3 regions of the Trichocoleus sp. ST-U1 genome follow, and region 1 is predicted to be linked to each of the others. Evidence: predicted binding sites of a transcription regulator. Region 1 holds the regulator's gene; each other region holds the start of a gene.

The links. The regulator NtcA, encoded in region 1, controls nitrogen genes in cyanobacteria. The targets are predictions, from matches to a motif close to TTTGTANNNNNNNNTACAAA.
Region 2: a site for NtcA is predicted at 1,473-1,492, ahead of nirB (nitrite reductase large subunit NirB). Genes of this name have one in related genera too.
Region 3: a site for NtcA is predicted at 1,276-1,295, ahead of NDA06_RS18945 (P-II family nitrogen regulator). Genes of this name have one in related genera too.

Annotation. Positions count from the first base shown of each region.
Region 1 is NZ_JAMPJZ010000051.1:1,351-4,479, reverse strand. It holds gene NDA06_RS17500 (DUF3084 domain-containing protein) at 1-687, opposite strand, end outside; gene ntcA (global nitrogen regulator NtcA) at 935-1,606, opposite strand; gene fabI (enoyl-ACP reductase FabI) at 1,986-2,762, shown strand; gene hisB (imidazoleglycerol-phosphate dehydratase HisB) at 2,916-3,129, shown strand, end outside.
Region 2 is NZ_JAMPJZ010000014.1:92,138-95,266, reverse strand. It holds gene nirB (nitrite reductase large subunit NirB) at 1-1,408, opposite strand, end outside; gene hetR (heterocyst differentiation master regulator HetR) at 1,766-2,665, opposite strand; gene NDA06_RS08155 (hypothetical protein) at 3,047-3,129, shown strand, end outside.
Region 3 is NZ_JAMPJZ010000059.1:25,282-28,410, forward strand. It holds gene thiD (bifunctional hydroxymethylpyrimidine kinase/phosphomethylpyrimidine kinase) at 1-266, shown strand, start outside; gene NDA06_RS18940 (DUF3450 domain-containing protein) at 420-1,049, shown strand; gene NDA06_RS18945 (P-II family nitrogen regulator) at 1,404-1,742, shown strand; gene rdgB (RdgB/HAM1 family non-canonical purine NTP pyrophosphatase) at 1,912-2,493, opposite strand; gene NDA06_RS18955 (hypothetical protein) at 2,756-3,129, shown strand, end outside.

The sequences.
Region 1 (3,129 bases):
TTGCTGGGCAATTTTTTGGTCGCGCTGAGTCACTTTCGCTTTGAATTCAGTAATTTCAGCTCTGACTTGATTTCGCTGCTGGAGGAGTTCTTGGCGTTCTGCTTGAAGTTGTTGGATTTCGGAACGTAGCGTCTTGGCTTGCCCTGAGACAGATGTAAGCTGTTTTTGGGTTTGCTGAAAGCTGCTGGCAACCCGGGTCAGTTCGCTTTGAGTCTGATTTAGTTGCGCCTCCGTCTGGCCTTGTTTAGCCAGCGCAGCTGCCAAAGATCGATTAATCGCATCTAAGCGCTGCTGAGCGACAGATTGCTGGGTGCGAGCTTGAGCGAGTTCCTTCTCTACTTGCTCTTTTTGGGCGGCGGTTTTAGCAAGTTCGCTTTCGGTTTTCCGTTTCTGCTCGTTCGCTTTAGCAATATCCTTACTTGCTGTCTTGAGTTTTTTCTGCACTTCTTGGAGTCTAAAAACTCCAATCCGCAATTGTTCGCTGGTCGCGAAGATGATTGTTAGTGTTGAGGCAGAAATCGTTAGCCCTGTCAGAATCGTTACCAAAACAGCTGTTTTGCGGGGACGCAGATTGAACAACGACAGGCGTGCTTTTCCCACGCGCGTGCCAATGCGATCGCCTACCGTTGCGATGACGCTTCCCAACACTAAAATAGACAAAATCAGGAAGAGCGCACTGTCGGTCATTGTCTGCTACAGTCATTCCAGTTACAGCCTATCGCATCGCAGGCTAGAGAAAGGGTTAACAGGAATTAAAGATCGAAGGTGAAATCGGAAAGGTTAAAGGTTGGAAGGTTGAAAACTATCCGCTTAAAACCTGACACCTTTTAACTCAACTCCCGACTAAATGTTAAAACTGGATAACCTGCTCGCGCTACCATGCCGTTTTAACCAACAACCTAACCTACAACCTGACGAGAGCCTCTAGCTGTTTTCAAGTAAACTGCTGACTCAGTGTAACTGGGTTGTGTACCGTAATTTTTTTCTTGTGGATAGAAATCATTTTTTCCTCCCGCAAATCTCCCAGTAAGCGGGTGACAGTTACCCTGGTGGAGCCGATTGCTTCTGCGATCGCTTGATGAGAAAGCTTCAGATCGATCGTAATTCCATTGGCGGTAGGAACGCCAAAATCACGGCACAGAATCAATAGAAAACTCACCAAGCGCGATCCCATATCTCGGTGAGCTAATGTCTCAATCATCATTTCTGTTTGCAAAATGCGCGAAGAAAGCCCTCGCAGCATCAACATCGATAGCTCCGGATTATCCTTGAGCGATTGCTCTACCTGATCGATCGGTGCCGAAAGCAGCTCCACTGGCGTAAATGCTACAGCGTGATAAAACCGATCCGAACGATGCCCTGTAATTAAGGACAGTACTCCAAAAACGCTGTTTTCTCGCAGCAGCGCCACGGTAATTTCTTCCCCAGCTTCATACACGCGAGACAGCTTTACTGCACCTTTGAGCAAAAAGTATACCCGTTCAGCCGGGTCTCCTGGGAAAAAGATCGTCTTGCCCCGCTCAAAAGTTTCCACCACGGGTGGAAACGCCCCACCTCCCAGTTGACGGAACACAGCTGCTAGCGGTCTATCTTGCGTCACTGCCACTTCCTTTTTCCTAAATGCTGCCCTACAGACTTCTGCAACTTTCTGTCGGAGGAACTTTAACCATAGCAAAACAACTATGAGAGTTTTCTGACATTAGACACAGATAAACTGACTTCCAAGCGGTTTTTGTGCTATTTGATACAAAATTTTAAAGTAGTTTCCCCGGCTACCTTCTTTAGTTCTCTCCCTGCTCAAGGCAAGTAAGATTATGACGGAAAATGTTGATATCTTGACAGTATCTGCGCTATCGGGTGGGATGCATGGTGAGTAAGGAGGCACGCTCCTTACCCGTACTAGACAGCCTTGCTCCGGGCGATCGCGATCTTGAATACTCCCCTAAATCGGATATCCTCTAATATTGCCTTCAAAATCGACATTTATGCTAGATTTAACCGGAAAAAACGCCCTTGTCACCGGCATTGCCAACAATCGATCGATCGCCTGGGGGATTGCTCAGCAACTGCACCAAGCGGGTGCGAATCTAGGAGTGACTTACCTGCCAGACGACCGAGGCCGCTTTGAAAAAAAAGTGGCAGAGTTGGTAGAACCCCTCAACCCCAGCTTATTTTTACCCTGCGATGTCCAGAATGAGACCCAAATTCAGTCTACATTTGACGCCATCCGCGATAAGTGGGGCAAGCTAGACATCCTGATCCATTGTCTTGCTTTTGCGAACAAGGAAGATTTATCAGGTGATTTTAGCAACACTACCCGCGCTGGCTTCACCCAAGCTCTAGAAATTAGTACCTATTCTCTGGTGCAACTTGCTGGGTCAGCAAAACCACTGATGACAGAAGGTGGCAGCATTGTCACGCTGACTTATCTAGGCGGCGTTAAGGTGATCCCCAACTACAACGTCATGGGAATTGCCAAGTCTGGATTGGAAATGAGTGTCCGTTACCTGGCATCTGAATTAGGTCCACAGAATATTCGCGTGAATGCAATTTCGGCAGGTCCCATCCGCACTTTGGCATCGTCGGCGGTAGGTGGCATCCTGGATATGATCCATCACGTTGAGGAAGTAGCACCCCTGCGACGCACTGTAACTCAGAAAGAAGTGGGAAATGCGGCTGCTTTCTTGTGTAGCGATTTGGCAAGTGGCATTACAGGTCAGGTGCTGTATGTCGATGCGGGATACGAGATTATGGGGATGTAAAAAGAATCAAACATTAAAAATTAAAAATTAAAAAGCAAAGATTCTGCTAATTTTTAATTTTTAATTTTGCATTTTTAAGGCTTTCGCGTCTCCCAGATGCTCAGTAACGTAGGATAATAAACTTAACTTTATTTTCTTGAGTGAGCATCTGCGATGCAGGCACGCGATCGCCAATTTACACCTTCTCCAAGCATTGAACAGCTTTTGTCTCCTCGCATGGCAAGGGTTCCCCGCAAGACGGGCGAAACGGATGTCATCGTCACCGTCAAATTAGACGGGAATGGCACTTGCAATGCCAAAACCGGCATTCCGTTTTTAGACCATATGCTGCATCAAATCGCCTCTCACAGCCTGATTGATTTGGATG
Region 2 (3,129 bases), on a different contig from region 1:
TCACCAGTGGCACGCAACCGCCGCAACCTGTCCCCGCTTGAGTGCATTTCTTGACACTGGCAATATCGGTGAGTTTCCCTGCTTGGATAGCGCTACAAATTTGCTCTTTGCTGACATTATTGCAAGAGCAAATTTGGGCAGTATCTGGTAAACTCTCCACACCCATACCGACTGTGGCAGACTTGCCTTCGCGGGGTGGCATCAGCAAATCTTCTGGATGAGGCGGGAGGGCGATCGCATTCTGGACAAATTGCAGCAGCGTACCGTAAGCTGAAGCATCTCCTACCAGAATTCCGCCTAAAAGATGGCTACCACCTTCATTTAAAACCAGTTTTTTGTAAACACCTTGGATGGTATCAGTAACGGCAATTTCTTTAGCGCCGGGAGATTTGGCAAAGGCATCCCCGAAACTGGCAACATCCACTCCCAACAATTTGAGCTTTGTGGACATATCCGCGCCGGTAAAGCTGCTCGTCGCTGTTTTGCTCAGGATATCTGCCGCTACGCTTGCCATTGTATAGCCAGGAGCGACTAAGCCGTAGATACGATTTTGATAGAGGGCGCATTCTCCAATGGCATAAATATTTGGATCTGAAGTTTGGCAAGAATCGTTGATAACGATCCCGCCGCGATCGCCTACTGCTAATCCACATCCTCTCGCGATTTCATCGCGAGGGCGAATTCCCGCAGAAAAGACAATCATATCTGTCTCTAACTCTTCACCATCAGCAAAGGTCATTTTAGTAACCTTGCCATCAATGCTGACAATTTCCGTTGTAGATTTATTAGTATGAATCGAAACCCCAAGTTCTTCTATCTTGTTGCGAAGGATGTTGCCACCGACATCATCAATTTGTAGTGGCATTAATCTGGGTGCGAACTCAACAACATGGGTTTTTAAACCCATATTTTTGAGAGCGTTCGCACATTCCAAACCTAATAATCCACCCCCAACAACGACACCAGTTTGGCAATTTTTCGCATAGGATGACATTGCCTCAAGGTCATCTATTGTCCGGTAGACAAAATTACCTTTCGCATCATTCCCTTTAATTGGCGGTACAAAAGGATAGGAGCCTGTTGCCAGAACAATTTTGTCATAGGCAATTGTTATCCCATTCGCTGATGTAACTGTTTTTTCTTCCCAGTTAATCGCAACTGCCTTATCACCGATATGGATTTCAACTCCATTTTCTTGGTACAAACCCGGTTGAACTAACGATAAATCTGCCGCAGTTTTGCCTGAAAAGAAACCACTCAAATTAACCCGATCGTAAGCAACACGAGGCTCTTCGCAAAATGCGATCAAGTTCCATTCCTGCGTCGCTCCTTTAGCGATCATCAGTTCTAGAAACTTGTGTCCTACCATACCGTTGCCGATAACAATAAGATTCTTTTTGCCGGTCATGCAGTTTTATAACGCCTATTTTTACAATCTTCTTAATTAGTCCTATAAAAGATTTAAAAGTAAGTTTGTAAAAATTGTTACACTAAACTGTTTGGCTATGCAGTGTGCGAATGATCCCGATTGTGTTTTTGCATGAGGAGTGAAAACTTTATACAAATGTGGGTCAATTGAGCAGCAATACTCATTTCAAATTTGTTTGTAGAACCCCGCATTCAGCATCAAACTATTGGGGCAATGCCTACACAAGGCTAAGTTAATTTTTCCCCGATTTAAGGCAAAAATTTTACCGACGTAGCTTCTAACTGAAGCAGGGCGGGCAATGCCCACCCTGCTCAACGAAAATGTAAGTTAAGTGTTTTATTCTTCTTTAGGGCCAAAAACCATTTGTAGAAGCACTGGCTGACCATCGGCGCGGTGATATTTATCTGCCCAATCCCGAATGACCATATCCAGTTCTTGCATGGCTGCCTCAATGCGATCCGGTGGAATATCGAGTTCCTCTAGTATCCGCATCACATTTAGCTGTCGGTCTGCCCAATCTTTCATAAGTCGGAAGTAGCGGGCAGTATCCTCAATCATGATATAAGTGCGTTCTTCGTCCTCAGCGGGTGAGTAGGAAGCACGGGTGAGGGCGTAGAAGGGCAATCCCCAAGGAGAATCAATTCGCGTCACTGTACCGGAATAGATTAAGCGCCGCTTGATGTGTTCGGCGAATGCTTCGCTTAGAGGAATGCGGCGTTCTTCTGGCAAGTCTTCCTGGGAACGACTGTGGAGAAATTCAATTAATTCTAGAAACTGAAAAGCGTTGATTAGCTGGGCATCCGGCAGATTATTTGGCAGTTTTTCCTCAAGGTATCGCTTTTCGTCAGCGGTCAGGTTGGTGCTATAGATGCGCGATCGCCCCGGTTGCCACGGAAACTGCTCCATCCAAACATAGGGAAACTGAATTAAATACCGAGGTTCTTGGGAACCCAGCATCTTCAGCAGTTTCCCTTCGGTCAGCGCTTGCCGAACTTCCTCGACGATGACTTTGACTCGCTTCGGCTCAATGTGGTGCAGGTGCCCCGTCATCCGGATATTTTGACCCTGCTCCAAATAAGTCATGTAAATCGCACACTTTGCTGCCGTGGCAGCAGCATCCAGGAAGGCTCCGTGTCGGTGCCCGCCGGTTCTCATCGCACTAAAGGCCAGATAAAACATGATCTGATCCATCGCACCGGGGCTAAGGCTTTTGATCAGATCCAGGTCGTTGCTCATATCAGGGGTGATCGCATCGCAAGGGGACAAAACACTGGTTCCTTGGTGAAAATGGTGAAAAGCTTATGTTTCCACATTTGCAGTGAGTTCAATTCACTCGCTGAAACTATTGAACTCTAAGCACCCCGATAGCATGAACGTAAATAATCTCTAATTATAGAAAAGGACGGCCTAATATATAGCTTTTGTCAGGGAATAAATTCTCCGTGACAGGCAAAATTAGACAAATAGTGCCCCAAGTACACCGGCACAAACCTGCTAGAGCTTAGTTTGCTGCCTTGAAATTGGCTTTCATCGACCTTAGTCGCAAAGTGAAAAGCGGATCGATGAGTTGTTCGGATTTGGCTAAATAGAGGATAATTTTAGACAGGAGCGATATATTTGGGCGCAAACGCATCTCGGCGTCCGGTTCCTTTATCCGGAGACGGTTCGTTCCCACGTTTCAGCGATACAGCTAGCTCGGA
Region 3 (3,129 bases), on a different contig from region 1:
GGAATCTACGCGGCATCGATATCTGGTTCGATGGGCACCATCTGGAAACCTTGAAAACCGCAACCGTAGAGACGACCAATACTCACGGCACAGGGTGTACGCTCAGTAGCGCGATCACGGCTAATCTAGCCTTGGGCAAAGATCGGTGGTCTGCGGTTCAAAAAGCCAAAGATTATGTCACCACTGCTCTAAAATACGCTTTAGCCATTGGTCAGGGTCAAGGGCCAGTGGGACACTTTTTTCCCCTCCTACAATCGGAGAATTAAAACAATCGGAGAATACAAAGGTTATAGCAATGACACCGTAAAGATCGATTGGGGCACATTCCTAGTTGATTAAATAGCAAATTTGTTAAAAAATGGCTGTCAGAGTCGCCTCACTTTCCATTATTGTTGCCTTACCAAACTTAAACTAAATCCATGATGTCTAATCCCTCGACCCGCTCGCCAATGCAAAATGCTTATATTTCTGAGCAGACTCCCCAAAGCCCAATGAATACCTACCGTCCCTCAGTGCCAATTTCGGTTTACAAAGAACTCTCAGCAGAGTTACAAACAGCGCAAGCGATGCTGGACTCGCTGAATTCCCAAAATCAGCAGTTAGCCAAAGAAAATCAACAGCTGCGCCAAGAAATCGAAAAAGTTGTTCAGTCAGCTTTGCACGCACAACAGGTAGTCACTTCGTTTCCCTCCGGGAGTCGAGTTGAAGTTCCCCCTCCCTCCATTGAACCGGAAATTCGGACTGGATCAAACGCAACACCTAAGCGGCGTCCTCCGCAGCCTCCTCGTCCTCCTCGTTCGGCTGCGATCGCTCCGCCAGTGGAAGTTCTACCTCCTTCCCCTCCCAAAGCGGAACCAGCACCATTACCTGATTTTTCAGAAAGCTTGGTAATCGAACAAGAAGAAGGTCGGTATCGTCGCCCAACTCAGCCAGAGCGTTCCGCAGATGTGAGTGGCTGGTGGTTAATCATCGTCATCTTTTTGATTGTGGCGACAGCGTTTGGCACTGGCTTTTTGATTGTGCGTCCGCTTTTGAACAATAGTCGTTGAGCTTGCTGGTTGACGGCTGAAAGATTAACTCTGCTAGGAGTCGGAAGAACCGGGTGCATCTGCCTGGAACAACCGCTTTGATACAAATGGGGAAAATATTTCCAAACCCGCGCATCTTCACTGTACTGTCTAGTCAACGATGTCTAGTTAACGAGTCAGCGATATCTAGAGAAACCCCTTAGTTAGGGTTGGCACAATGGATGCCTCTGGTAGGAGTGAAGAGCAATATGTATCATATAATACAAAAATCTTTGTTTGAGCAGTGATAAAACATAGCCGCCGCTTTACGAGTACCTTTGGTTGTACAAATTGATTGTACAGATCAAATCCAGAACGAACTGAGGAGTTAGAAGCTTGAAAAAAGTTGAAGCGATTATCCGGCCTTTTAAACTCGACGAAGTTAAAATTGCGCTAGTCAATGCGGGAATTGTGGGAATGACCGTTTCTGAAGTCCGAGGATTTGGGCGGCAGAAAGGCCAAACCGAACGTTATCGCGGTTCCGAGTACACGGTTGAGTTTCTGCAAAAACTTAAAGTAGAGATCGTTGTTGAAGACAGCCAGGTTGATATGGTGATTGAGAAAATCATTGCCGCTGCCCGAACGGGTGAAATCGGTGATGGTAAGATTTTTGTCAGCCCGGTAGAGCAGGTCATCAGAATTCGGACGGGGGAAAAGAATCTGGAAGCTGTCTAAGTCAGGACTGAGGACTGAGGACTGAGGACTGAGGACTGAGGACTGAGGACTGAGGACTGAGGACTGAGTCATCAAGGTTAGAGGTTAGGAGTCATTAAAAATCAGAAATTAGAATTTTTGGCGATCGCAAAATTCTGATTTCTGGTTACTGGACTTCTAACTTCTGGACTTAACCCTCAGTCTTTAAAGTCTGTAGCTGGGGTAAGAGAATTTTAAAAGCTTGACCGCGATGGCTCCACTGACGCTTCAACTCAGGAGTCATTTCCGCAAAGGTCATTTGCTCTTTGGGAACGTAAAAAATCGGATCGTAGCCGAATCCTCCCGTACCGCGAGGGGCGTGGAGAATTTCGCCGCGGCAAACTCCTTCGGCTTGCAGGGCGATCGCGCCATCGGGACGAGCGATCGCGATCGCACACACAAATTGGGCTTCCCGATTCAGTTCGTTGCCGAGTTCATTCAACAGGCGTTCAATTCGATCGGGGTCGGTTTTGCCGTAACGAGCGGAATAAATACCAGGTGCGCCCTCTAAGGCGTCTACTTCCAAGCCAGAATCATCTGCGATCGCCCACTCTCCAGTCGCCTCTGCCACCTGGGATGCCTTCAGACAAGCGTTAGCCATGAAGGTGTCACCCGATTCCTCAATCTCCAGTTCCTCTGGCTTCAGGGTCAATTCCCAGCCAAATCCGCTTAAATACGTCTGCATCTCTCGCAGCTTGCCTGGATTTCCCGTAGCGACTACCAACACAGTCATCGCGATCGCTCCCTTGCTGAAATAAATAAACGCCTACACGATTATAGAAACCTGTTTTTGCAGAAGTTAAATTTTTTGGCTGGCAATCGCTATCTGAAACTTGTAAAAAATCACCCATTCAGGTGAACGAAACAGCGGAACTAACTCGCACGATAGCAGCGTCAAGCGTTTTATCTGCTATATGCATTCGATGAGCGTTGGAGTGCCGCTCGTCTCACCTAACACGCTCTCCGCTTGCAAAAACAACTCTATTGAGGTTTCTATGAGACAGATTTTCAAAAAACACTCCAAAGCCGTAAACTCTGGTAAAACAGTTCACCAATCCGATCGGGTTTTTGCCGCTTTAGTTCTAACTGGCATCTTGTCTTTAGGCGCAGGTCTGACACTGTTAGAAACCGCATTTGCTGCCCCAGCCGGACTTTCTGAGTCTATCACCAGACTGGTTAAGGTTAAAGACCAGAAAGTGGGGCAAAATCTTGACCGTAAGCAAGCTAATCGCTTACCGCCTCGAATTGCTAACGCTGTTCGTCAAGATTTGTCGCGTCAAACTGGCATCGCTCCGGGAAAGCTCAAGATTACTCAGTTTAGCCAGGAAACTTGGCCTGATGGCTGTTTAGGACTTCCGAAATCGGGTGA